2 regions of the Neobacillus sp. BP17 genome follow, and region 2 is predicted to be linked to the other one. Evidence: riboswitches for the same ligand, from Rfam matches in the RefSeq annotation. Region 2 holds a riboswitch; the other holds the start of a gene.
The links. A riboswitch is a leader RNA that binds a small molecule or an ion and turns the genes downstream of it on or off. The one in region 2 is predicted to bind S-adenosylmethionine.
Positions count from the first base shown of each region.

Region 1 (3,218 bases), 2.2 Mb from region 2:
AGCCGAGAACTTCCCCTTGCATGGTAAGCGGTGCCTCTTGGCGAATGTAGGCAACTCTGACAGGAATGATTCCACCAATTGTGACTCCAAGAGCAATGCGGATGATAACCAGCTGCCAAAAATTAGTGACCGCTGCACCTGGCAGGTAGACGATCCCTGCTAGGAAAAGAAGAATGATTAAGATTTTAATATAACCATACTTATCGGCAATCTTTCCCCAATTTCGTGACATTAATAAATTGCCAAGTCCGGCAGCAGAAAAGGCAATTCCTGAATAAAAGGCAACATTTGCCGGTCCATGTAGGTCGCTAACGAATAATGATAAAATTGGCTGGATGCTGAAATGCGCGACCTGGACAAGGGAAGAGATGAGCAGCACGGTTAATAAAACTGGATTGCGGACAATATGTCTAACCACTTCTCTGCTTGAATAATGGGCTTTTGTTCCTTTTTTGGCTTCAATCATAAATTCCTTTGTGGTGATGACAAGCAGGGCAGAAATGAAAATAGAAATGGACGTCCATTTAAAGGTGGTAGAATAGCCAAGTGAATCTGCAAGGATTCCACCCAGCATAGGTCCTAATAGGGATCCTGTAATACTGCCTGTTTGTAAGGTTCCAAGCACGCGCCCAGCGATATCCTGTGGTGTTTGCGTTGAAATAAATGCCTGCGACATCGGAATAAATCCCGAAAAGAACCCCATGCAAAAACGGAGGAGCAATAGCTGCCAAACAGAATGGACATACCCCATGAGAAAAATGGATAATCCCATCCCTAAACCGGATATTATAAGGATTTTTTTTCGTCCATAACGATCGCCAATTCGACCCCAAATCGGCGAGAAGGCGAAGGCGGAAACAAACGTAATTCCAAATGTGATTCCAGACCAATGTTGGACATATTTTTCCGAGAAGTCTCCAAATGTCTCAATGTACAACGAGATAAACGGCATAACCATCGTCATACTTCCAGCGACAAAGAAGTTCGCAAACCACATGATGATTAAATTACGTTTTGCACGTTTCTGGTGAGTCATTAAAAATAACACTTCTTTCTGAAATATATTTCGGTTTTCTAAATATTATCATACCGAAATTTCTGATAATTTTAAAGGGTTATCCTATCAATAAAGTTGGGAAAAGTCATAGCTAATATTCAGTGACCTTGCCAGATAGAGAAAAATAACTTTATTAGAAATATTCAAAACACTATTGACAACTTGTTAATAGGGGACTAAAATCTAATTTATTACTTAACAGAATATTACGTTCTCTTATCAAGAGTGGCAGAGGGACTGGCCCGATGACGCCCAGCAACCGTTCCAATTGGAATTGGTGCTAAATCCTGCAAAACAATTTTTTGTTTTGAAAGATAAGAGAGGAGTAGTCCCTTAACTTGTGATGAAACCTCTCTTTTCTGGAGAGGTTTTTTATTTTGGCTGTGTTAAAGGTTAATGTTGATTTTTAGCACTATTTTGACCTTCGTGCCTGGAACGGAAATCAACAGACAAGTTAACACAGCCTTTATTTTAATAAAAACCAACTTCTCCAATAGGAGTAATGGAATATTAATAAGAATCAAACAGGGGGAGTTTTTAACATGAAAAGAAATATCTTTAAAAGTACGCTTGTATCAGCATTGGCAGCCACACTTTTACTTACTGGCTGTGCATCAGGGGAAGAAACCAAACAAGCTAGCGGCAAAAAAGTTACACTTGAAGGTGTACCAGAAAAATTCACGAATGGGGACCAACTGAAAATTAAGGTTATTCGTAAAATTGGCGGAGACGATCATACTGCTCAATTCTTAGCCGGTGCAAAAGAAGAGGGAGAAGCCCTAGGGTTTAAAGTAGACGTGTTTACAGCAAATGGTGACACAGCTAAGTTCCATGATGCCATTAATCAAGCGTTAAACCAAGATTATGATGGATTTATTATTTCTCATGGTGATGATGAGGCGACTGTTAATGATGTAAAAAAGATAGCTGAAAAAGGAAAAAGTGTTGTTACATTTGACTCCAATCCAAATATAGCGAATGTCGACGGAGTGACACTTACTTCCCAGGATGATGAAGCGTTAGCAACATTAGCCCTCGACCAACTCGTAAAGAATACAAATGGCAAAGCGAATATTGCTTACCTATGGGTTGACGGTTTTCCTGCAATGGTTAGACGTAACAAGGTTTATCAAGATGTGCTTTCAAAAAACCCTGGAATTAAAGAAGTGGAACGCTTTGGTGTAGCAGCTGCAGATACTAGTGTTCAAACGCAGAATGCGGTTGCAGCGATGTTAAATAAATATCCTAAAGGAAAACTGGATGCCATTTTTGCTACGTGGGATGCTTTCGCAATTGGTGCAGCGCGTGCGCTGAAAGAAGCTGGCCGTGAAGAGGTAAAAATCTATGGAATTGATGTTTCGAATGCGGATCTTCAAGAAATACAAAGAAAAGGCAGTGCATGGACCAGTACAGCAGCGGTCGATCCTAAACTAATTGGTGCTGTGGATATGAGAATCCTTGCGAAGAAACTTGCAGGTGAAGAAACACCTCAGACCTTTGACTTAGAAGCATCACTAGTTTCACAAGATACCCTTCAAAAGTCTAAAGATCCTGTAAACATGGTAAACCTTGCAAAAATTATCCCAGGCTGGGGGCAATCGACTGCATTTGAAGAGGATTGGATTAAGACTTTAAAGAACCATTATAAATAATTCTCGGTTAACAACTAGACACACTCTCTTTTTCAATAGATGAAGAGAGTGTTTGCTTACGGAGGTGGAATTTAATGAGCGCAACATTGGAGATGAAGAACATCTCGATAGAATTTCCGGGAGTGAAGGCACTGAATCAAGTTGATTTTTCAATGAAAACTGGAGAAATCCAAGCCTTGATTGGAGCAAATGGCGCAGGGAAATCAACATTAATGAAGGTTCTCTCCGGTGCATATGACCACTATACTGGTGAGGTCCAATTAGATGGGCGAGATCTAAAGATTCGTTCTCCGAAAAATGCACAGGACGCGGGAATACAAATCGTTTATCAAGAGGTAGATACTGCACTCATTCCTTATTTAACAGTTGCTGAAAATATTTTACTGCTCGATACCGTCCACAACATGGGGAAAAAGCAATGGATGAAATGGAAGAACCTTCATCAAAAAGCAGCGGAAATATTAGCGAGTATGAATATTTCCCTTTCAACGCAGACTCTTGTCAGTGAG
Region 1 is NZ_CM184198.1:1,060,816-1,064,033, forward strand. Features, by position in the region: gene AC4QJR_RS05010 (MFS transporter) at 1-1,036, opposite strand, end outside; SAM riboswitch class I at 1,271-1,378, shown strand; gene AC4QJR_RS05015 (sugar ABC transporter substrate-binding protein) at 1,600-2,709, shown strand; gene AC4QJR_RS05020 (sugar ABC transporter ATP-binding protein) at 2,784-3,218, shown strand, end outside.
Region 1: it holds a riboswitch for S-adenosylmethionine, as region 2 does, so the genes downstream of both, AC4QJR_RS05015 (sugar ABC transporter substrate-binding protein) here and metK (methionine adenosyltransferase) in region 2, are expected to answer to the same signal.

Region 2 (3,218 bases):
ATTTATATATTTGCTTGCGCTCGTAATGCCTCTACTTTATCCGTACGCTCCCAAGGCAGGTCAATATCTGTACGGCCAAAGTGGCCGTAGGCTGCTGTTTGTTTGTAGATTGGACGACGAAGGTCCAGCATGTTGATGATTCCAGCAGGACGTAGGTCAAAGTTTTCACTCACCAGGTTCACTAGAATATCTTCGTTTACTTTACCAGTACCAAAAGTATCCACAGCGATGGAAACTGGTCGTGCTACACCAATCGCATAGGCCAGTTGAACTTCACATTTTTCAGCAAGACCAGCAGCCACGATATTTTTAGCTACATAACGAGCTGCGTAAGCTGCAGAACGGTCTACTTTCGTTGGATCCTTACCAGAGAAAGCACCGCCGCCATGACGAGCATATCCACCATACGTATCAACAATAATTTTACGGCCGGTTAAGCCTGCATCCCCTTGAGGGCCGCCAATAACGAAACGTCCGGTTGGATTAATAAAATACTTTGTCTTCTCATCGATAAGTTCCTTCGGTACAACAGGGTTGATGACATATTCTTTTAAGTTACGTTGTATCTGCTCTAACGTTACTTCTGGGTTATGTTGAGTAGAAATAACAATGGTATCAATCCGTACCGGTTTATCATTCTCATCATATTCCACCGTTACCTGGGTTTTTCCGTCTGGTCGAAGGTATTCAAGAACATTGTCTTTTCGCACTTCTGTTAATTTACGAGCAAGCTTATGTGCAAGTGAGATGGGAAGCGGCATTAGCTCTTTCGTTTCATTACATGCAAAACCAAACATTAGCCCTTGATCCCCTGCTCCAATTGCTTCAATTTGCTCATCAGACATTTGACCTTCACGAGCCTCCAAAGCTTGGTCAACACCCATTGCAATGTCTGGAGACTGTTCATCAATAGATGTTAAAACTGCACATGTCTCGGAGTCAAATCCATATTTCGCACGATCATATCCTATCCCTTTAATCGTTTCACGAACGATTTTTGGAATATCCACATATGTAGATGTTGTGATTTCCCCTGCAACTAACACTAATCCAGTTGTTACTGAAGTCTCAGCCGCAACACGAGCATTAGCATCTTTTGCTAAAATAGCATCTAAAATGGAATCAGAAATCTGGTCACAGATTTTATCTGGATGACCCTCAGTAACTGATTCAGAAGTGAACAAACGCGCGTTTCTTGACATCTGAATTCCTCCTTTATTATGAGATCACGAGGATTTTTTTCGAAGGTTACAGGTATACTTCTTAAACCTCGAGAATTTGATACGGTACTCATTCCCTTAGTATGTAATAAACAAAGGATTTTTATTAGAGACTCATTTCATAAAAGGACTTATACAAAACAAAAAACCTTACCATAGAGGAAAGGTTGTTTTCGGGCCTTTCGCTCTTATCGTTCAAGGCATTAGCCTTGCGTCAGATTAGCACCTTCGCATTTGAAAAGGACCTTTTAAAGTGGTTCATCTTTTCATACTGCAGGTTGCTGGGTTTCATTGGGCCTGTCCCTCCACCAGCTCAGGATAAGAGAGTATCCGTTCATCTTAGAATAATATCATACTGGGTAACAATGTCAATGTATTTTTTAGAAATATCTTCCTCATAAAATGGGAAAAATACGGTGTAAGTCATTAGTCTTTTATAAAATTTATTTATATCTTCATTTAAAGTTTTAAAATATATAAATCCAGATAAATAGGATACATTAATTCGACTAATGTGTTATACTTTTTGTATTATTAACCACATAAAACTTAGACAAAGGAAGGTCTCATTAAATGAATTCTGTTGATACTCCTAATGAATTAAATCAATTGTTGAATGAAAGTCATGTTCATGTACAATTATCTGTTCCACAGTTAGTTGAAAAAGTCTTAACCCGTCATGAAGGGGCACTAACTTCAACGGGAGCAATTAGTGTCGCTACTGGTAAATATACTGGCCGATCTCCACAAGATAAATTCATTGTTGTAGAAGATTCAACGAAAAATAAAATTGAATGGGGCACGACCAATCAACCAATTTCTGAGCAGGTTTTCACAAAGCTTTATCAAAAAGTCATTAATTATTTACAACAGAAAGAAGAAATCTTTGTTTTTAAAGGTTTTGCTGGTGCCGATACAAAATCACGTTTACCTATCCAAGTTGTAAATGAATTAGCATGGCAAAATTTATTTGTACACCAGCTATTTATTCGACCAACAGAAGAAGAACTGCTTGATCATAATACTGGTTTCACCGTTATTTCTGTCCCTAATTTCAAGGCTGATCCGGCAATTGATGGCACTAATTCTGAGGCCTTTATTATTGTATCATTTGAGAAAAGAGTTGTTCTAATCGGTGGAACAGAATATGCAGGCGAAATGAAGAAGTCTATTTTCTCAGTCATGAACTATCTACTACCTGAAAATAATATTTTTTCCATGCATTGTTCTGCCAATGTTGGCCTTGAAGGCGATGTTGCATTATTTTTCGGCTTATCTGGTACTGGAAAAACCACTTTATCCGCGGATCCAAATCGTCGATTAATTGGTGATGATGAGCACGGCTGGTCATCCAACGGTGTCTTTAATATCGAGGGAGGCTGCTATGCCAAATGTATTAATCTTTCTCGTGAAAAAGAGCCGCAAATTTTTGATGCGATTCGCTTTGGAACGGTATTAGAAAATGTTACCTTGAATCAAGAATCCAGAATCCCTGATTATGATGATGGCACATTAACAGAAAATACACGTGCCGCTTATCCAATTCATGCGATTGATAATATTGTTCAACCAAGTATTGCTGGACATCCAAACACCATCATCTTCTTGACGGCTGACGCTTTTGGTGTTTTGCCTCCTATTTCGAAACTTACTAAGGAACAAGCGATGTATCATTTTTTAAGTGGTTATACTTCAAAATTAGCCGGAACAGAGCGTGGAATAACGTCTCCACAAGCAACCTTCTCTACCTGCTTTGGTGCACCATTCTTGCCACTGCCAGCAACTCGATATGCCGAAATGTTAGGTGAGAAGATTCTTGAGCACAATGCCAATGTATTCCTTGTGAATACAGGCTGGACCGGCGGTGAATATGGGGTCGGTAACCGGATGAAGCTTTCCTACACCCGTGCTATGATCCAAGCGGCACTTGAAGGGGAACTAAATCATGTAGAAACAACCAAAGATAAAATTTTCGGTTTGAATATCCCTCTTCATATT
Region 2 is NZ_CM184198.1:4,582,278-4,585,495, forward strand. Features, by position in the region: gene metK (methionine adenosyltransferase) at 3-1,202, opposite strand; SAM riboswitch class I at 1,406-1,545, opposite strand; gene pckA (phosphoenolpyruvate carboxykinase (ATP)) at 1,794-3,218, shown strand, end outside.